DNA from 3 places in the Thalassolituus pacificus genome. Region 1 is predicted to be linked to each of the others. Evidence: predicted binding sites of a transcription regulator. Region 1 holds the regulator's gene; each other region holds the start of a gene.
The links. The regulator FliA, encoded in region 1, starts transcription of late flagellar genes. The targets are predictions, from matches to a motif close to CTAAAGTTNNNNNNNNNNCNGCCGATA.
Positions count from the first base shown of each region.

Region 1 (7,287 bases):
CTTCACCACGTAATTCAAGATTAATTTCTTTCTTAAGCTGACGAGCAAGGTCACGAACCACACGCGGGAAGCGGCCAAATACTTTTTTGATTGGCTGCATCCGGGTTTTCATTACAGAAGCCTGTAAATCACCGGTAACCACATCGAGATTAGCGACCGCTTTGGCCATCGACTCATCCGTACTTTTAAGACCTAAACGAACCAGACGGTTACGAACCAGTACTAACTCTCCGACCATATTCATAATGTCATCGAGACGCTTGGTATCCACGCGCACTGTTGCTTCGGAGGCAGCAGCATCTTTATCCGGACGTTTCGCCTCGTCAGCGGCAGCGGGGGCTTTGGCAACCGGAGCAGCTTTGGCTTCAGGCTTAGCGGCAGGTTTAGCCTCAACTTTAGCCTCAACTTTAGCCGCTGGTTTGGCGGCTTCCGGAGGGGAGACCGGCGGCGCGGCTGCAACCGGTTTTTCTGCTGCAACAGATGCTTCAGCCTCTCCCTCTGGTGCGCTCGAATGCTTACCCTTACCGTGCAATCGATCAAGCAATTCTTCAAACTCAGAATCACTGATCAGATCATCTCCGCCTGCAGGTGCAGGACTTGCAGCGGCTGGTGCAGGTTCGGTTTTTTCCGGCTCGGCTGTTTTGTCTTCCTGGGATGTGGCACTTTTGCCTTTACCATGAATTTGATCAAGCAGCGCTTCAAACTCATCTTCAGTGATTTCATCACTGGAGGCGTCAACGCTGTCAGACCCTATATCAAAGAAATCATCATCCGCGGCGGCAGATGCCGGAGCTGCATTGGTTTTTTCTTCGTCCAAAGCGTCGAGCAACTGCTCAAATTCATCGTCTGTTATATCGCCGTTATCTTCCACAGCAGCAGGGGCTGATTGCACAAGATCTTCTTGTATTGGTTCCTCGGCAGCTATTTCAGGCTCACTGACCTGCACTTCATCTTCCGACTCAGGCCGTGCCAGTTTATGCAAACGTTCGATTAATTCAGGGTCGGCATCTTCAGGTTTAGCACCCGAGCGCACACTTTCAAACATCTCATTTACATTATCGAGCGCCTGAAGTACCACATCCATAAGATCTGAATTAACAGTACGATGACCATTACGCAGGGTATCGAAAACGTTTTCTGCTGCATGGCAGCAATTCACCAAAGGATTAAGTTGCAGAAATCCAGCACCACCTTTTACCGTGTGGAAACCACGGAAGATAGCATTCAGCAGGTCTTTATCATGTGGGCGTTGTTCAAGATCGACCAGTTGTTCAGAGAGCAGCTCAAGAATTTCCCCGGCTTCAACCAAAAAATCCTGGAGAATCTCTTCATCAGCATCGAAACTCATCCGTTAGCTCCTTTAAAAACCAAGACTGGACAGTAAGTCATCAACATCATCCTGGCTGGCAACTACGTCTTCACTGGACTTATTAATCTGCGGTCCCTCCGCAGCGATATTTGCGCCTTCCGTCGGCTCTTCTGCCGATTCCATATCGGCATGAACAATTCCGGTAATCGAATCCACGTTGCCGGCCATGGCAACAAGCTGAACCAGCCGGCCTTCAACGTCAGTTACCAGCGCAGCCACTTTGTGAATGACCTGACCGGTTAAATCCTGAAAATCCTGTGCCAGCACAATATCAGATAACTGTCCCTGCAAACGCTGAGACTGACTCGCACTGTCGAGAAGAAACTGGTTTATATCTTTCGTTAAATTGCGGAATTCATCCGGCTTTAATTCTTTATTCAGAAAACGCTGCCACTCAACCGATAACGCACTGGCTCTGTCATGGATATCGGTTGCCAGAGGCATCCCGGCATCCACCAGGTCCATCGTACGGTTGGCCGATTTATCGGTCATTTCCAGCACGTAGGCCAGCTTGTCCGTTGCATGATCAATGTCTGATGCGGCACCGACAGTATCAACGCGCATATTTTTAATTGCTTCATGCAACGCGCGGGTCAGTCGGCCGATTTCGTTGTACAGCGTACGGTCTCTAACCTCATTGAGATTATTAACCAACGCTACCGCCTTACTGAGATCACCAAGCTCCAACTGCCGAAGCATGTTTTCTGCTAGGTTTTTGATTTCAGTGCCGACAGCGCTGTTATCGGTATCCAGATTGATCCCGGCCATCAAGTTATCTTCCTGGTTAACCTTCGACACGTTCAAAGATCTTATCGATCTTTTCTTTCAGTACCGCAGCAGTAAAAGGTTTCACGACATAGCCGTTAACCCCTGCCTGAGCAGCAGCAACAATCTGGTCGCGCTTGGCTTCCGCTGTCACCATCAGTACCGGCAGACTTTTCAGGCGATCATCGGCTCTTACTTTCTTCAGCAAGTCGAGACCTGTCATGCCAGGCATGTTCCAGTCCGTCACTAAGAAGTCGAAGTCACCATTCTGCAACATGGGAAGTGCTGTTGTGCCGTCATCTGCTTCCTGGGTGTTTGTGAACCCCAGATCGCGCAACAGATTTTTGACGATTCGTCTCATCGTTGAGAAATCATCAACGATCAGAATTTTCATGTTTTTGTCCAAAACGACCTCCAGTAATCGACTCTCTATATTCCAAGTCGTTCCTAAGGTTTAGTGTAGACACAGTTATCGCTTTATCCAGAAACAAAGCAGCCAGAAAAGATTTTTTTCAATAACAGGAAGGGTTTAGGACAACCAGCCGCCAAGACGGGCACGCAGACGATGGGCCGCCTGACTGTGCAACTGGCTCACCCGGGATTCACTGACACCAAGAACAGCACCAATTTCTTTCAGGTTAAGTTCTTCGTCATAGTAAAGAGCCAGCACCAGCTGCTCCCTTTCGGGCAAATGACGAATAGCGTCGGCGAGTTGACGCTGAAAGGACTCACGTTCTATGCCATCAAGTGGGTTGGGAGATTCTTCTTCGAAAACATCAAAACCGGCTTCACTTTTTTCAACCACTTCTTCAAAGCTGAATAAACGACAACCGGCACTGTCTTTCAAGATGGCGTGGTATTCATCCTGACTGATACCAAGAAAGCCTGCGACTTCACTGTCTTCTGCATCGCGGCCTTTCTCGCTTTCTATTTGTTTGATCGCATCACTGATACGGCGGGAATTACGGTGTACTGAGCGTGGTGCCCAGTCGCCTTTACGGATTTCGTCAAGCATCGCACCACGTATACGGATGCCGGCATAGGTTTCAAAACTGGCACCTTTGCCACCATCGTATTTGCGTGCAGCTTCCAGCAGACCAATCATGCCGGCCTGAATAAGATCGTCGAGCTGCACACTATCGGGCAGCCTGCCGATGAGGTGGTGAGCAATGCGTTTTACCAGCGTCGCATGATCACGCACCAGCTGTTCATAATCGTGTTTTTGTACGTCGGAATACACCAGACAACTTCCTACTGACACTCGTTATGCCCCGGCTTCCTGAACTAACCGATCTACAAAAAACTCCAGATGCCCCCGGGGAGATGAAGGCAGCGGCCATGAATCTACTTTTTTAGCCAGCGCACGGAATGCCGTAGCCGCCTTGGAACGCGGATACGCATCAATTACCGCTTTCTGGCGCTGTACCGCACGTCGTAACGCATCATCCTGAGGGATTGCACCGACATACTGCATAGCCACTTCGAGAAAACGATCCGTCACTTTGGTGAGCTTGGCAAATAAGGCATTTCCTTCCTGCGGCGTGCGCACCATGTTGGCAACAATGCGGAAGCGGAACAGACCGTAATCGCGGTTCAGCAGTTTGATCTGAGCGTAAGCATCCGTAATGGAGGTTGGCTCATCAGTCACGACCATCAGCACTTCCTGTGCTGCGCGGACAAAACTCATCACGCTGTCGGAAATACCGGCAGCGGTATCGATAATCAGTACATCAATATCATCACCAATGTCACTGAACGCCTGAATAAGACCCGCATGCTCAAGAGAGTTCAGCTGTGACAGCTTCTGGGTACCGGATGATGCCGGTACAACCCGGATACCACCAGGTCCTTTAACCATCACGTCACGCAGGTCACATTCTCCGGTGAGTACATTCTCGATGGTTTTGTTGGAGCTGATGCCGAGCAGAATGTCGATGTTGGCGAGCCCGAGATCGGCATCCAGCACAACCACTCTGCGTCCCATTTCTGCCAGGGCAATGGCCAGATTGACTGAGACATTGCTCTTGCCGACACCACCTTTACCGCCGGTGACGGCGATGACCTGCACAGGATGCCTTGCCATTAGTCGTTATACTCCGTGTTGAATACTGGAATGCTGAGTGGCGAAGCTCATCGCTTCGGCGGCCTGCCAGCGGGTGCGCGCCATACGCGCCATCTGTTCCGCCAGTTTCACCAGTTTGTCAGCATCCGGATAATGCACATCATCGGGGATGTGCGGTCCATCTGTCACCAGGGTGACCGGCAACTGAGTCAGTGCCGAGATACTAATAGCGGGCCCAAGACTGAAACACTCATCCAGTTTGGTGAATACGCAACCCGCCAACCCTGCTGCTTTAAAATGTTCGTAATTTTCCTGCAGGCAACGTCCCTGACTGGTCAAGGGTAATACGAGCAGCTTTTTCAAGCGCGCACCGGCTTGTTTAAGCATAGACAACTGCACGGAAAAATGTGGGTCCTGACTGGCCAATCCCGCGCTGTCGACCAGCACCAGTTTTTTGTCGCGTACGCTATCCAGCACTTTGTTCAGATCACCGTTCACCGGCACTACATGCAGCGCCACTCCCAGAATCCGCGAAAAGGTGCGGAGCTGATCATGTGCCGCCACGCGGTAGTTATCGAGGGTGATCAATGCCACCGATTCTGCCCCATGGCGGATGACAAACTGGGCTGCCAGCTTGCCAATGGTGGTGGTTTTACCCGCACCGGTCGGGCCGACCAGGGCATAAATACCACCGCGATCCAGTAAACCATTGGGCGCCACGGGTAAATCTGACGCGATCAGTTTCAGCGCTTTATTCCAGGCATCTTCCAGAGGAACATCACCGTCAATACGGCTGGCGACTCTGTCCGCCCAGGCTGCTTCCAGGCCTACATCCTGACAGCGCTGCCATAACTGTGATTGCTGCCAGGTCAGTGGCCGCCGGGTATCCCAGGCACTGCCCTGATGACTGACCATCCAGTCTTTCAGATCACGCAGTTCGCCACTCATTTGTTGAATGACGCTGTTGTATCGCTCCTCGCCCTGTTCAACACGCCGTTGCAGCATCGCGTCTTCTGCGGCGCTACGGCCTGTTTCTTCCGGAGCCGGACTTCTTGCGGGTGTGACGGTATTGCTACGGCTGAAGTCATCGTTTTTCAGACCACTTAACACCGCCGACAGAGACTCTTTGCTGGACAGGTCACCCTGCCCGGCAAAGGCCATGCGTTCTTCATAACGCTCATCGCGTTTTTTTAATGCCGGCTGAGGTTCACGGGAAGCCGACCTGGCGTCTTCCAGCTCCTGCTGCAAGCGTAACTGGCGTTCAATTTCAGGACGGTCCTGCTCATGGCCAGGCTGATAATCCAGCGCGGCCACTACCTCGAAACCCACTGACACTTTCTTGCTCGACAGAATCACCGCATCCGCTCCCAGTTCCTGGGAGACCAGACGCAGAGCCTGCTGCATATTGGCTGCGGTGAAGCGTTTCACTTTCATAGTCAGCACTCGCTATCGTAAGGACCCTATTTGCCGCCAATACTGGCGACAATGGTAATACTCTTGTTATCCGGAACTTCCTGGTACGCCAACACCTGCAGTTGTTCGATGCTGTTGCGTACGAACTGAGCCATCGCTGCGCGCAATTGACTGGTAACCAGCAACACTGCCGGATTACCTGCCATTTCCTGCGCCTGAACTGCTTCAGCCAGAGAGCGCTGTAACGTGTCGGCCATGCCCGGCTCCAGTACCAGACCGTACTGTCCGGCCTGCTGTCCGCTTTGCTGAAGGGTTTTAAGCAACAACTGTTCCAGACCTGGGTCCAAGGTCATAACCACCAGTTCATCCGCATTACCAAAGATGTTCTGGACGATCATGCGGCTCAAGGCAAGGCGTGCAGCGGCCGTCATAGCGGCGGTATCTTGACTCGCACTGCCACTATTCGCCAAAGACTCGGCAATGGAGCGCATATCACGGATAGGCACATGTTCGCGCAGCAGGTTTTGCAAAACAGCCAGTAATTGGGTGATGCTCAGAGTATTAGGCACCAGTTCTTCAGCCAGTTTCGGTGATGCTTTGGCCAGCATATCCACCAACTGCTGAACATCTTCATGGCCGAGCAATTCATGCGCGTGGCGCTGCAATTTCTGATTAAGGTGTGTGGCAACCACGGTGCTGGCATCAACCACGGTATAACCAAGGGTTTGGGCACGGTCTTTTTGTGTGGCATCAATCCAGAAGGCATCCAGACCAAACGCCGGATCTTTGGATGCCAGACCTTCGATTTTACCGAACACCTGACCTGGATTAATCGCCATTTCCCGCTCCGGATAAATTTCGGCCTCTGCCAGAGTCACACCCATCAGCGTAATACGGTATTGATTAGGCAGCAGATCTAGGTTGTCGCGGATATGCACAGAGGGCATCAGAAAACCCATTTCCTGGGATAATTTGCGCCGCACACCCTTGATACGGTTCAGCAGCTGTCCGCCCTGATTTTTATCCACCAGCGGGATCAGACGGTAACCCACTTCGAGACCAACGCGATCAACCGGCTCGACGTCGTCCCAGCCCAGCTCTTTGACTTCCATTTGTTTAATGGCCGCTTCGGCTTTTTCTTTCGGTGCCGCCAACGCATTCCCACTGCCAGCCGGCAATGCCGCAGCGGCTTTCGGCTGAGCACCGATTCGCTGGGCAATGGCATCACCAAACTTGCCGCCGTCTTTACGCCAGTGAATAAAGTAGGCGACGCTGGCAGCAATCAAAGCCGCACCGAGAAACACACCGTGTGGCATGCCGGGCACAATACCCATCATAAACATCAGGCCGGCCGCTACAGCCAGAGCGCGGGATGACGCAAACATCTGGCCAAAAACCTGCTGCCCCATGTCTTCATCGCCACCATTACGGGTCACCATAATGGCGGTTGCAGTGGACAGCAGCAGCGACGGAATCTGAGCGACCAGACCATCACCAATGGCCAGCAAGGTATAAGCAGACACCGCATCGCCAAAACTCAGACCATGCTGCGCCATACCAATACCGAAACCACCAACAACGTTGATGATCAGAATTAAGATACCGGCAACGGCATCGCCTTTAACGAACTTACTGGCACCATCCATCGAACCGTAGAAGTCTGCCTCGGCGGCTACGT
Region 1 covers NZ_JAOANI010000002.1:32,474-39,760, forward strand. Annotated here, with positions in the region: gene NYR02_RS00195 (chemotaxis protein CheA) at 1-1,348, opposite strand, end outside; gene NYR02_RS00200 (protein phosphatase CheZ) at 1,361-2,137, opposite strand; gene cheY (chemotaxis response regulator CheY) at 2,154-2,528, opposite strand; gene NYR02_RS00210 (RNA polymerase sigma factor FliA) at 2,664-3,395, opposite strand; gene NYR02_RS00215 (MinD/ParA family protein) at 3,399-4,217, opposite strand; gene flhF (flagellar biosynthesis GTPase FlhF) at 4,224-5,630, opposite strand; gene flhA (flagellar biosynthesis protein FlhA) at 5,657-7,287, opposite strand, start outside.

Region 2 (7,287 bases), on a different contig from region 1:
GGCGGCAAAGGATTCGGCGTCGTAAAATTGCAGGTCTTCACCTTCCAGCTCATCCAGATTGTGATCCTGCAGCATCGACAGCGCAATCACTTCGGCGTCATCGCGGTTCAGGCGCAGCAGGAAGTCGCGCCCCTGCCACTGAAATTCACTTTTCTGGCCCTGTTCCAGGCTGCTGACAGCCTGCAGCAGGGAGGTCAGCTGTTCGGTGTCGGCGCCCAGTTCGTCGGTCAGCCAGAGGCCAAAGGCTTCGTGGTCCATCGACAGTCGGGCGCAGGGCAGCTGGCGTTCGTTGTAGAAAAAACGGTAATCCATAGAGGGTCTTCGTGTTGTTCAGTCGTTGTCGTCACTCAGGTCGGCACCCGCAAGTGGCCAGCCGCCCAGATCTTTGTAGCGATTGATAATAAAGCAGAACAGTTCGGCGGTTTTGAAGGTGTCGTAAGCGGCACTGTGCGCTGAGCTGTTGTCAAAATCGATACCGGCCATTTTGCACGACTTGGCCAGCACGGTATGGCCGAGGGCAAGTGCCGCAATGGAGGCGGTGTCGAAAGACGAAAACGGATGGAACGGGTCGCGCTTGATGTCGTTACGGGCAATCGCAGCGCGCAGGAAGCCGTGGTCAAAGTGGGCGTTGTGGCCCACCAGGACTGCGCGATTACAGCCATTGTGCTTCACTTCGCGACGCACGGTCTGGAACATGGCGCTGAGGGCGTCGATTTCAAATTCGGCATCGCGCTCGGGGTCGAACGGATCAATGCCGGTAAAATCGAGGGCTTCGCGCTCAAGGTTGGCGCCGTCAAACGGATGAATATTGGCGCTCAGGGTTTCGTGCGGATGCAGATAGCCGTCGTCGTCCATACGCAGGGTGACCATGGCAATTTCCAGCAGGGCGTCGGTGTCGGCGTTAAAACCGCCGGTTTCGACGTCCACCACAACCGGTAAAAAGCCACGAAAGCGTTTGGCCATTAAGGATTTTTCGTTTTGTGAATCTTGGGTTTGTTGCTCCTGACTCATCCGCTCAGTACTCCAGTTTCCAGCGCAGGGTTTCGCCGGCACGCAGCGGCACAATAATATCACTGCCAAAAGGCAGTTCGACCGGCGCTTGCCAGTCTTGTTTGATCAGGGTGATCTCGTCGCTGTTACGCGTCAGACCGTAGAAGTCCGGGCCATAGTGGCTGGCGAAACCTTCCAGTTTATCCAGCGCGCCAAGGTCTTCAAAAATTTCGGCATACAGTTCAATGGCGGCATAGGCGGTAAAGCAACCGGCACAACCACAGGCATTTTCTTTTGCGCCTTTGGCGTGTGGCGCACTGTCGGTGCCGAGGAAAAACTTGCTGTTACCACTGGCAACCACATCCTGCAGCGCTTGCTGGTGAATGTTGCGCTTAAGAATCGGCAGGCAGTAGAAGTGTGGCTTAATGCCACCAACCAGCATGTGGTTACGGTTATAGGCCAGGTGTTGCACGGTAATGGTGGCGGCAACATTGGCCCCCTGGCTTTGGACAAATTCTGCGGCGTCTTTGGTGGTGATGTGCTCTACCACTACTTTTAACGTCGGATGGCGGCTGACCAGCGGCGCCAAAATGGTGTCGAGGAACTCTTTTTCACGGTCGAATATGTCGATGTGGTTTTGGGTCACTTCACCATGCACCAACAGCGGCATATCGTTTTCGGCCAGTGCGGCGGCGATATCGTCGAGCTTGCCCAAATCGGTAACACCCGATGCGGAGTTAGTGGTCGCTCCGGCCGGATACAGCTTAACGGCTACAATGTTACCGGCGGCTTTGGCTTCGGCAATCATTTCCGCAGTGGTATTGTCGGTTAAGTACAGCACCATCAGTGGATTGAAATTCAGACCTTGCGGCACGCGCGACAGAATGCGGTTGCGATATTCCAGCGCTTGTTCGGCGTTCATTACCGGCGGTTGCAGGTTCGGCATAATGATGGCTCGGCCCATCACCCTGGCGGTGGCGGGCACAGTATGCTGCAGCACAGCGCCGTCACGCACGTGCAGGTGCCAGTCGTCGGGGCGGGTAATGGTCAAACGGTCAGTCATGCTCTTCAACCTTCAGCTAAAATTGATCGGGGCATTGTACCGAAAGCAGCCTTTAACCGCTTAATTTTTCTCGGAATTGGCCGATATCTCTGGAACAGCCCTGAATTTAACAGCCTCAAGCGGACGTCTATGCACAAATTAATTGCCCTAAGCGCTGTTTTGCTCAGCGCGCTCTGTCAGGCAGACGCTGCGCTGGACTACGGCGGCGACATTGAAACCACCGACTGGTCGGTCAGTGGTTCGGTGTTTGAATGCCGTTTTGAACAGACGCTGGCGGGGTACGGTAAAGCGGTGTTCTATCACGAAGCGGGTGAGGATGTGACCTTTCAGCTGGAAACGCTGAAAAACCTGATGTCATACAGTCAGGCGCGGGTCAGTATTTTGCCACCGCCGTGGCAGCCCAGCGCCAGGAGCGAAGATTTGGGCGTGGCACGGATTATTAAAGACACGCCGAATCTGCGTCTGGATGCCACCCGCACGAATCAGTTTCTGCATGCTTTGCTGGAAGGCAAGTGGCCGGCCATCAGCCATAAAACCTATTACGACCAAAACCGTTTTGTAAAAGTACACCTGTCGGCGGTGTCTTTTCCGCAGTTTTATCAGGACTATCTCGACTGTGTCAGACAACTGCTGCCGGTTAATTACCGGCAGGTGGCGCGCTCAAAGGTGTTGTTTGCCAGTGGTGAAGAGCAGATCGACGCGGCGGATATTAAAATTCTCGACCGCATTATTTTCTACATCAAAAACGACCCGCGCATCTTTGCGGTGTATCTCGATGGCCATTCCGACAGCGTCGGTCGCCGCTACGATAACCGTCAGACGTCTAAGGTCCGGGTTGAAGATGTGGAACGCTACTTCATCAAGCAGGGCATTGATCCGGAAATCGTCACCACCCGTTTTCATGGCGACCGTTATCCGGTCGCCAGTAATAAAACCGCTGCCGGCCGCGCAGAAAACCGTCGTGTGACCATCCGTATCGAGCAGCGTGAAGATATGCCGATTCCGGATAATCTGCTGTTTAAGCCTAAGACCCGTACCCAGACGACCGCCAGCGGCGACTGATTCTTCGCCGCGCGTTCTTTATTACGCTTCCTTCACGACTCTTTCTTTGCTGCTCTTTCTGTGTCCTTTGGGTACGCCTGTTGGCTATCCCGTGCACAATCAGTACAATACTGCCCCTTTCATTATCGCTATCCGCCGGTGTGGGCTGTCTGCCTGCCGCGCGGCCAATCATTATCCTGGAGAATACCCATGTCAGACATCAAGAAAGTGGTGCTGGCCTATTCCGGTGGTCTGGATACGTCCGTGATCGCCAAATGGCTGCAAGAAGAATACAAATGTGAAGTGGTAACCTTTACTGCTGACCTGGGCCAGGGCGAAGAAGTTGAACCGGCGCGCGCCAAAGCAGAAGCGCTGGGCATTAAAGAAATCTTTATTGACGATCTGCGTGAAGAGTTTGCCCGTGACTTCGTATTCCCGATGTTCCGCGCCAACACCATTTACGAAGGCGAATACCTGCTGGGCACCTCGATTGCCCGTCCGCTGATTGCCAAGCGTCTGATCGAAATCGCCAACGCTACCGGCGCCGATGCCATCGCCCACGGTGCAACCGGTAAAGGCAACGATCAGGTGCGTTTCGAGCTGGGTGCTTACGCACTGAAGCCAGGCGTAAAAGTGATTGCTCCATGGCGTGAATGGGATCTGACCTCCCGTGAAACCCTGATGGCGTACTGCGATCAGCACGACATTAAAGTTGAGAAAAAAGCCGGTAAAAAATCGCCGTATTCTATGGATGCTAACCTGCTGCACATTTCTTACGAAGGCGACATTCTGGAAGATCCGTGGAATGAGCCAGAAGAAGATATGTGGCTGTGGTCTGTGTCTCCGGAAAACGCTCCGGATGAAGCTGCTTACATCACCATCAGCTTCAAAAACGGTGACCCGGTGGCCATCGATGGCGTGGATAAATCCCCGGCGACCATTATGGAAGAGCTGAACAAGCTGGCTGGCGCTCACGGTATTGGCCGTGTCGACATCGTCGAAAACCGCTACGTGGGTATGAAAGCCCGTGGCTGTTATGAAACCCCAGCGGGTACGGTGCTGCTGAAAGCACACCGTGCGATCGAATCCATCACCCTGGATCGTGAAGCGGCACACCTGAAAGACGAACTGATGCCACGTTACGCCAAGCTGATTTATAACGGTTACTGGTGGAGCCCGGAGCGTAAAATGCTGCAGGCCGCAATCGATGAGACTCAGACCGTCGTTAACGGTGACGTGCGCGTTAAACTGTATAAAGGCAACGTGATTGTGGTTGGCCGTCGTTCAGAAGATACTCTGTTCGATGAGAAAATCGCCACCTTCGAAGACGATGCCGGTGCTTACGACCAGAAAGATGCGGCCGGCTTTATTAAGCTGAACGCGCTGCGTCTGCGCACGGCTGCGAAAAAAGGCCGCAGTTTCCTGGATTAATTCCGGACTGTTGCTTTTCGCACAAAAAGAACCCGCTACGGCGGGTTTTTTTGTGGATTTTTGGCAGGGGCCGCCGGAATTTGTACACGAATTATTATTCCGGACAAGCCGGATTAATCGTCGTAATAAAGACCTTGTTCGCTTACCGGTAGACTGATAGGTTTGTCGTTAACGCTGCACCGCTATGCTGATTATGATGAATCGGTGCAGTTAACGGTACGACTGCGGTTAAGGATAACGATGTCTGATTTGATCAGAACGACAGTACGCAGGGCTGCGTATTTTGCATTGAGATTAAGCAACGGTTTGTTGCGACCAGGGCTGATTATGTGTGCGTTGCTGTTGCAGTCTGGCTGCACGGCGAATGTGTATTTTCATCCGCCGGAAGGCATGTATTTATCCGCGTCTGAAAATAGTACAGAACGGCCGGTAATCAGCGCTGCGGAAACCAGTCAGGGTTTATCCCGTGCGCGGATGATGCCACCGAAATAACGAGGATGATGAATCAGCCAGCCGCCGATTAATCCAATCAGACTGCCGAGCAGGATATCGCTGAAACGCGCCAGCATCAGCGTGCTTAACGGACTTTGTAGGGCGGCTACTTCGGCAAATATCAGCGTTAAGGGCGTAATAAACAACATGGCTAAGCCGTAGTTACGCACAACCAGAACCTCAATCGCAAAACTCAGCAGACCAATGGTCAGTACCAGCATCCAGCTGTTGGGCTGCAAGGCAAAAATCAGCCAGGCAATGCCTAATCCCAGAGCAGTTCCTACGACGCGGTGAATTTTCCGCTGCCACACCAACCGGAAGCTGGCTCCCTGAATAATCGCAGCGCAGGAAATAGGCACCCAGTACGGATTGTGTAGCTGTAGCGCGTTTGCTAATAACGATGATGCGGCAACAAAGACGGCAATAACCGTGGCTTCGGCCAGTATCTGACGTGCCGGAGTTGTGCTGCGGGCTGGTGCTGTTGTTTCTGCTGGCAGCAGCAGACTGTACAGCAGGGCAAGTATGCAGGCACCTGCACTGCCAAGGCCAACGAACATCAGCCTTTGTGGAATCTGTTCCGGTTCATGGGGCAGGACGCTTGCCAGTGCGGCAACCAGAATAAAAAAGAAACTGCCCGGCGGTGGCATATTCAGGCGGCGCGTTACATAAGTACTGACGGTGGTGATGATTAACAGCATCAGGGCGGCGCTCAGGGGGCCTGCACTGCCGAGGCTGGCAAGCAGAAAACTGAGCTGGAAGCCAAGTGCGCAGGCCAGCAATGTATACAGGCGGCGGCGTAATCCGGCGGCGGGTAAGTACAGAATAACCAACGCACCAACACAGCCGAGAATGCCGGATTTTATATCGCCATACAGTACACCGGCCAATGCCGGCAGTGCCGAACAGCACGCGACCAGTAAAGGTAAATGCCACGGGCGGGTGGTCGGGTTAAGGTGCAGCAGGGCACGCAGTTCCTGTTTTATGGTGGATCGTCTTGAGGAACGTTGTGGGGAGGGAGGCATAGATTCAACCTGGGCATGCAAAGGTCTATGATACGGCGATGAGGTGGTGGCTTACAGAGGTTTTATGTCGTCTTCAGTGGGCAGTGATGTCAGCGTTAAATCAGTTGAAAGCCGTTCAGATGGTGCTGATGAGCAGCGTTGTCCGTTATGCGGCGGGCTTAATCAGTGTGCGGTTGCAGCACAAACAGAACCCTCGGCTTGCTGGTGTTTTCAGGCGGACGTCAGTCTCACTGAATTGTTGCGCCAACAGGCTGATCTGCCTGGGGATTATTCCAGGCAGACATCCTGCATTTGTCCGGGTTGCGCATCAAGGCTGATATCTGAACAGGCGCGGATACCATAAGGACGGAATAATTCGAGCAGCTTACCGTTGCTTTTCAGTTCATCCATCAGTTGGTTGATTTCGTTGGCTCCGGGCATAAAACCGGGGCGGATCAGGGCAGAATGCTGATAGCGCTGGTCATAACGATCAGAGACCAGAAACTCTTCGCGCGCGTCAGGGTTATCTTTAAAAAAGCGATGCAGAAACGCTTTGCTCATGACCGCAATATCACCATGACGTTCACGCAGCAGAGCCAGATTTTTTTCGTTGGTCCAGGATAAAATCATGTGGAAATTCTGCCGCAGATAGTTCTCGTCAGCGTTAAAACCGGCAAAGCCGTAATGAAAACCAAGAATTCCTATCATGCGTTTATTGTTAAGGTCGGCAAAGTATTGCTGATCACGGTTTTCCTCGGCCAGCGCCACATAGACTTCACCGTCGGTCTGGTAAGGGCGGGAGATTTCTACCGGAATATCTTCCCAGCCCCAGGCTGAATTCTCAAAAAAGATAATGTCGTAGTCGCCCATTTTAAACGCCTGATAACGGCGTTTGGGTGAAATTGGCACGGCTACAAACTGATATTGATTCTGGTGTTCGTTCAGGAGCTGAATCAGACTGATGGCAATGCCTTCATATTCGCCCTGTTCATTTTGCTCAACATAAGGCGGATAAGGGTAAATGCCGACTTTGACCTGAATTTCCGCTTGCGGGGCAGCCCATGACAGTGGCGACAGCAGGATGAGTGCCAGCCAAAGCAAGAAACAGCGGCTGGCGATGATCTGTCGGAAAGGGTGGATTGTGATTCTGCCGGATTGCTTAACCAATTCCTTGGCCTCTTTGTATAAGCTTTGTATACAGAGTAGCTCTACGTCAGGAGCTTGAAAAGATTTTACTCATCAAGCGCCTGCTAATTTAATAGGACCTGG
Region 2 covers NZ_JAOANI010000009.1:107,626-114,912, forward strand. Annotated here, with positions in the region: gene NYR02_RS02510 (YacL family protein) at 1-312, opposite strand, end outside; gene rnt (ribonuclease T) at 331-1,011, opposite strand; gene pyrC (dihydroorotase) at 1,016-2,053, opposite strand; gene NYR02_RS02525 (flagellar protein MotY) at 2,183-3,115, shown strand; gene NYR02_RS02530 (argininosuccinate synthase) at 3,305-4,525, shown strand; gene NYR02_RS02535 (FUSC family protein) at 4,978-6,039, opposite strand; gene NYR02_RS19575 (cysteine-rich CWC family protein) at 6,104-6,382, shown strand; gene NYR02_RS02540 (substrate-binding periplasmic protein) at 6,307-7,119, opposite strand.
Region 2: the regulator FliA is predicted to act here: its motif matches at 2,113-2,139, upstream of NYR02_RS02525 (flagellar protein MotY).

Region 3 (7,287 bases), on a different contig from region 1:
TTTGGTTGAAGAGTTGCTGCCACATCAGGCTGAACTGCCACAAAAATACCACTTCCTGCTCGACGCTCCGCGTCAGGACCCGGAAGGCAATCCAGCTATTATCCGTTACAGCCGCAAAACCAAAGAGCAGTATGTAATGAGTGAGCATGATGGCAAGGCGACCAATTGGTCGGCGTATTTTGTCGACAATAAATGGGTTGAGCACGACAAGAAAAAAGCTCCGGCAAAGAAAGCCGACAAAGCCTGAGTCACACCAATGTCTGGGAAAAGTATCGGCTAATTTGATACTTTTCCCGGATTTTTCCGCAAAATATTCGTTGTTATGTTCAATACTCCCATCTCAAGGAGAGAACACTATGCAATGGATCAAGCACATCATCCTTTCTGCCTGTCTGACTCTGGGCGTCCTCAGCGTACAAGCAGCCGAAGCGCCTGCCACTACCGGCACAGAAGTCAAAGCCGTGAATATCAATACCGCCACCGCGGAGCAACTCAGCCAGCTTGACGGCATTGGCAAAGCGAAAGCCGAAGCCATTATTCTTTACCGTAAACAACACGGTCAGTTTAAATCTCTGGATGACATCACCCAGGTAAAAGGCATTGGTCAGGTTATTCTGGATAAAAATCGCGCCCTGCTGGCGCTGGAGTAACGCATAAAAACAACACATAAAAAACGCACATAAAAAAAGAGCCGTATTGCGGCTCTTTTTCATATTTCCTGATCCCCTCTCAGTCTGTTACCAGACAGTTCCCCCACTCACAACGCACCAGCAAATAGCTGTTATCCGGGCAGCGTGCATCGTAGACTTCGTGCGGCCAGGCATTTTTTAACAAATGAACTTCAGCGCCGGCACAACCATTGCGTTTCGCCATTTTTTCCACAACATAAAAAGAACGGCCATACACTTTCCCTGTTTTCTGCTCAATAGATGCCCGTTTCAGATTCAGATCGGTGCCGTCCCGTTGCAGGCGGCGCTGCAGGTTAACCAAAGAGTCGTACACCTTATCCTGGCTGCGTAAATCACGCTCTCCCTGATTGTATTGTGACAGTACCCGCAGACAGAGGTCTTCTTTATCACCACTGGCATTGAGTAATTCCTGAACCTCTGCCTCGGCGGTCTCAACCACCTGCCAGGTCAGAGCCATTGCCATACGCGCACCGGTTTCGTTACGCTCATCGGTGACATGAATAATATCGTAGGCCAGCCCAAAATCCGCACTTTCAACAAACGCACCGTTACGCTGCCACCAGTTTTGCTTAGCGGTATAAGCCGCCTGCTTGGCTTTGGCGCTGACGTCTTCGCAGGAATCTACCCAGGTGCGCAATGTGGTATCGGTCTGCAGTGCGTAATAAACCGCTTCTCCGGTGGGCGAAAGCTGAGTACTGGAGCACCCTTGTAAAAGCGCCAGTGAAGCCAATAAAAGTCCAGAAAAAATCCGCATGCTCGTCATCCTTTATTCAGAAATAATGTCAGATTCGGCTGCTGCCGCAGCGCTTAATGCCAGCCACTGCAGCAGCTGTGCTTCATCAAAAGGCCAATCAAGTTCAGCCCCGTTGTTGTCATTCAGAAGTACCGGAATGCGCAGACCATAACGCTCCACCAAACCTTCGGTGTCGACAATGTCTTCGAGATACACATCCACCGTTATCTGTCCGGCCATATTCATAATAACGGCCTGCGCCAACTCGCAGAGATGACAGCCCTCAGTGCCGAATAAAACCAGAGCCATCAGGCAATTCCAATAAAAAACAGATAGGCGGGAGTATAGCGGTTAGCGTCGGGGCATGACAAAAAGTCTGCCCCGCTGAAGAAATAATGAAGTGAGGTTTTGTCTCTCAGGCTTTATTGCCAATCAATGAATTCAGTCCGTCATGGAATGACTGCCATACGGGTAGGCGCTCTTCTTCTGACAGTAATTCATTCACCAGATCCTGCAAGGTTTGCGGCGCATCGGCCAGCGGACTGGCTTTATCCAGTGCGGCCATGTAGGCATCGACATAAGAAGCCAATGGGGCTTTCATTGATTCAAGCTCTGGCGTTGGCAGTTGAGGCTGCACCCTGGAATAGGCTTTGGTTGATGTTGCCACCGTCTGCTGCGTCAGATTCAGACTCATTGATGCCAGCTGACTGCCATCAAAGCCAAGATCCATTGCCTGTTCGAGTGCGCTGCCAATATCACCGGCAAAAAAACGCTCACTCAGCGACTGCACATCGTCAAACAAACCTGACAGCGCCGAACGTTCAGCCTCACTCAGATTACCATTCACTTCCATACTCCAGTTTTGCTGAGCCGAAGCCTGCAGGCTGAACGCCGAATTGCCACTGTTATCTTTATTTATGGAAGTGCTGAGACTGCTGCCCTGAGAAAAGCGGACCGTTACCCGATCACCTTCCTGAGTGAGTACCTGCAATGAAAGCTCATTCGCCACGCGCAATGAGCTGTTGCTGGTCATCAACGCCGACGCCTGCTCTGCCGGTTTAGAGAGCTGATCCAGACCGTCATCCACCATCTGGCGTCCGGCGGCAATCTGATTTTTTAATTCGTCGTCCAGCAAGCCCATACCATCGAGCATTTCGGTGGCCTGAGCATATCCTTTGGCAATACCTTCACGCGCGGCCTGCAGACGCTGATCAATACGGCTCTGATCGGCTCCCTGAGTACGCAGCTGATTAATACCATTTTCCACATGGCGCAGAATGGCGGCGGCCGTATCTTCCGGGCTTTGCTTCTTATCCAGTTGCACAACACCGGGCATGGCTTTCGCCAGAGATTGCGCAGCAGCGCTCTGCTTGGCAGCGGTGGCCGGCTCAGTAGCCGCTTTTTTGCTCCCCTCCTGACCCTGAGTGCCGTAGTTCCGGTATTGCGAGGGGGAAATTGTGATTGCCATAAAGCCTCCGCTCAGACTGTGTTGCCGTTCTGTTAGTTATCGGCGGCTGTCGCCGGAAGTTAAGTCCTGTGACAGTTTAGTCAGTAAACAAAAAAAGCCCGCGACTGGCAGGCTTTGTGTTTTACGCTAACAGACTGTGAAAACCGGCGCTCAGAGCATCAGTAGCAAACGGCTCCCTGATGGTACTCATAACCAAAATCGAGCTTCCAACAGACTTTATTGCGCTCAATTTCATTCATGATGTGATCCGGGTGTTCATGCAAAAGCTGCATGGTTTTCAGCGTTTTATAGGCGGCATGCAGCGCACTCTGATCCAGACTGATCACTTCTTCTTTATTCATGATCCCCTGATTCAGCAACGCCTGACGCCACTCACTCACGTCCTGAGTCTGCATCAAATGCTCAACCAGCGGTTGAATCAGCGATAACTTTTGCATCTGGCTCATAAAAAATCCTCCGAATAGAAACTGGGGGAATTTCTGAATCCCGGCAAGACTCACGCATAGTGATTCAGCCATTCCAAGCCCACAATGGCTCAGACTCACTGAAAAAACCAGATCAAAAAATGAACACTATGATGATGATAAGTCAAAGATCACCCGCAGCGCGGGGACGATTCCCCCACGTTTGCGCGTAAATTAAGAAGAAATTATGACTGGCGACGCTGATTGCGGTATTCAACCGGGGTTTGACTGGTCCAGCGTTTAAACGCCCGATAGAACGTGCTGGGTTCGGAAAACCCAGTGAGGTAGACAATTTCATCAATACTTTCATTGGTTCCCGACAACAAACGCTTAGCCAGGTTGCAACGATAATCCGCCAGCAATTGATTGAAGTTAGTACCCGCTTCTGCCAGACGGGTCCGTAACGTTCGCGATTTGATATCCAGCCGCTCGGCAACATCTTCCAGATTGACCTGGCCGGTCTCCAGTATTTCACCAAAAACTTTATACACACGGGTCACGATATCCTGCCGCTCCAGCTTGGCCACGTGCTCAATGGCCAGCTTTTCATGCAACTGCAGCAATTCCGGCTCAGCATGAGAAGACGGCATATCCAACAGCTGAGTATTGAAATAAATACGGTTATCTTCCTGCTGGAACAGCACCGGACAAGCGAAGATGCGCTCATGCTCGCGGCTGTCTGCCGGCTGTTCATGGCTGAAGTGAACGCAGGAAGGCACAAAGGCATCATCAGTGACATAACGGAAAAAGCGGATCAACCCAAGCGCCATGCATTCATTCAGGTGACGCAAGCCGGCAACACGGTCACTGGAGCTCTCCACCAGAATGTACGCCTGCTCGCCTTCAATACCGGTACTGGCCTGAGAAGCGTCACTGAGCAGGCGCTGATAATTAAGCGCTCGTTTCAGACCTTCACCAAAAGTGGGGCTGGATAAAAACAGGTATTGCAGCACCTGCCCTTTGTATACGGGCATGTGTTCACCGAGATGCAGGCCAATATCGGCATCGTTACTGACTTCCTGCAAGACATGCCAGAAGATCAGCTGAGCTTCATGCGGAGTACGGATGTTACGGTCTGCCAACAGCTCAGGAGTAACGCCCAAACGTGCAAACACCGCATCTACATCCAGCCCCATCTTCAGCATGGCCTGATGGGCCAGCTGGATCATAACGCCAGAGTCACGCAGTTCTGTCATTCCACCGGACATAAGTCGTTGAAATTCCTGATGAGTGTTGGCGAATTCTGCCAGATAAACAGGCCGCTGCAAGTCCTATTGACCAAACTGACGCAGAGTGCGGAGAGGCAGCGCCAATGGTCGCTCCCGGCAGGCCTCTATACTCAGCGCTCTCACCCCTGTCTGATCAGAATATTCATAAGGACTCCGTGGCTATGACTCAAGCAATACGCATGCAATTCAGTGCGACTCCGGGAACTCTGAGCCAATACGCCCGCGCACTGCTGGCCCGCGGTGCCAGTCAACGCGACCTGCACATGCCGGATATCGAAGCCCTGCTGGTTGGCGTTAAAGCCCGGCCTGAGCGGGTGGCGGCTTATGCCGCTGTCTGCGGTTTCAGCAGCCATAACTCCCTGCTGCCGCTGACCTATCCACACGTATTGGCCTTTCCGTTGCATATGGAGCTGATGCTGCACAAACACTTCCCTCTGGCCCTGATGGGGCTGGTGCATATCCGCAATGAAGTCACTCAGTACCGCGCCATCCGCCAGGAGGAAAAGCTCGACATCCGCTGCCACTTTTCAGGCAGCAGTCGCACCGACAAAGGCCTGGAATTTGATATCCGTACCGAAGTCACCATCGGTGGTGAACTGGTCTGGGAGTCGGTCAGTACCAACCTGGCGCGGATGCGCAGTGATACGCCGCGCGGGCCCAAAAAAGAACGTGCCCCTCTGGCCAGCTTTACCACCGCAGAACGCTGGACTCTGAACAGCAATCTCGGCCGTCGCTACGCCCGTGTCTCAGGCGACTCCAACCCCATTCACCTGTATGCCTTATCCGCCAGACTGTTCGGCTTCAAGAGCCATATAGCTCATGGTATGTGGAGCAAAGCCCGGACGGCGGCAGCCTTACAACCTTTGCTCGGTAGTGACGTCTGCCGGCTGACAACAGAATTCAAACTGCCGGTTTTTCTGCCATCCACGGTCGAACTGAATTACAACCTGCACGAAACCCTGAGCAGCGAACCAGCAGTAAAGGCAGGAATCGACTTTGAGTTACGCAGCATTAAAGGCGAGAAAGTTCACATGAAAGGACGTATAGAAAAGATCTGAACACACGCAAGAGCGATCAGGCTCAGCCATGTTGAGTCTGATCGATAATACCCGTTAACCAGCCCTCAGCCTCGTCACGCAGATCAAAGCGCTGCACCGGATAGACCGGCGCGTGATAGCTGAGAAACATCGACGTCAGATGACGCAGCATAAAAGAATTACCAACCACCGCCAGTGCACTGGTAGAGCGCAGAAGATCCGGATGAGAGGCAAACAACTGAACCTCAAAATCCACCGTGAGGATATCCTGACCCAGTATCAATACCGGTCGCTTACGCCGCCCCGCAATTCGTCCGCGGGCATTGTGCATATAACGTACAAGATCAATCGTCAGATGACTGAAGCCATGAAGGTCGTGATAGACAATGCCGTTTTCCCCCAGCCAAGTCTGTGGCTTAGCGGGAGAATTTACACCTCGAATTGTCATATTAACCGTAGTTTTAAGAATTGATTTTCATAAACGATAGCAAAATCTAACGGAAAATAAAGCTCATTATCATCTTATCTTCCGATATCAGCGTGTGCGGCGAAAGACTTACTGACAAATTTGCCGATATTCTCCAGAAACAAACCCTAGCAGCGGCGGAATTTCAGACAATGGCCGCTAAACAGCCATTTATGTCCGCTCAGTTTCCTGACGGTCGCGCCTGCCGCAGCCCGCATGAACCTATCAACGTAAAGAGGCCTAAGAGTGGCTTTATATTGAAGCAGTGACTGGTATTATGCGGCAGACGTCAGGTACGAACAGCGGCAGCTGGCGACCCTGCACATACAATAACAAGATAATCTCTGTTCACATTGATCAGTAAAACTATAAAAAATGGATTCCCTCACTATGGCCTCATCTTCCTGCAAGCCCTTACACGGCCGCATGCTGGCTTCGCTGGCGTTAAGCTCTCTGTTCGGTTTATCTCTGTTATCCCCTGCCGCACAGGCAGAAGGCGGATTCGTTGGCCTGCAGGGCGGTATTACCGACTCCCAGGATATGGATTCCTTCGGCAACACCATCAAACTCACGTTTGGCCCGAATATTACCGATCGTTTGGCTCTGGAGTTCGGCATCATGGATATTGGTGAGGCCAGTTATGACGACCCCAAAGCCGACTTTACCGATGTCGATGACGATACGCCGCCTAAGTTCAGAAATGCCAAGCATGGTACTGTCGTCCGTACCAATGCCATTACTGATGCTACGGACCCGGCAAACAACCGCCAGTCGTTCGCGACCTACACCGGCTTTGCCAATGCCCGACCACAGAGTTTTTTGATCACCTTCCGTTATCGTTTCTCATTAACGGACGATATCGACTTCTTTCTGAAGACCGGTGCAAATCTTTGGTTCGCCGATTATGACACTGTTGAAATCAAAGCATTCCAGGACAAAACCATCAGCCGCCGGATCGTCAATAGCAAACAAACATCCGCAATAGACCAAATCAGTGGTGGTGGATTCTTATGGCGCGCCCTTCCCGATCTGGCAATTCGCGCCGAATTAGAGACAACGGCGCTGGATAGTAAAGAATTTAATCGGGTTCGCTTTCAATTAATCACACTCGGTGCCCAGTACGAATTCTGAAAAAGCGAACTGCTGTACCAGTTCCTTACCCTGCCCGGACAAGAAAATGCTAAAAAAACCCTGTTCCGGG
Region 3 covers NZ_JAOANI010000031.1:20,349-27,635, reverse strand. Annotated here, with positions in the region: gene topA (type I DNA topoisomerase) at 1-247, shown strand, start outside; gene NYR02_RS18495 (ComEA family DNA-binding protein) at 357-650, shown strand; gene NYR02_RS18490 (hypothetical protein) at 730-1,443, opposite strand; gene NYR02_RS18485 (glutaredoxin family protein) at 1,456-1,731, opposite strand; gene NYR02_RS18480 (DUF5610 domain-containing protein) at 1,838-2,890, opposite strand; gene NYR02_RS18475 (hypothetical protein) at 3,049-3,336, opposite strand; gene NYR02_RS18470 (AraC family transcriptional regulator) at 3,540-4,562, opposite strand; gene NYR02_RS18465 (MaoC family dehydratase) at 4,745-5,641, shown strand; gene NYR02_RS18460 (DUF7793 family protein) at 5,664-6,068, opposite strand; gene NYR02_RS18455 (hypothetical protein) at 6,477-7,217, shown strand.
Region 3: the regulator FliA is predicted to act here: its motif matches at 2,928-2,954, upstream of NYR02_RS18480 (DUF5610 domain-containing protein).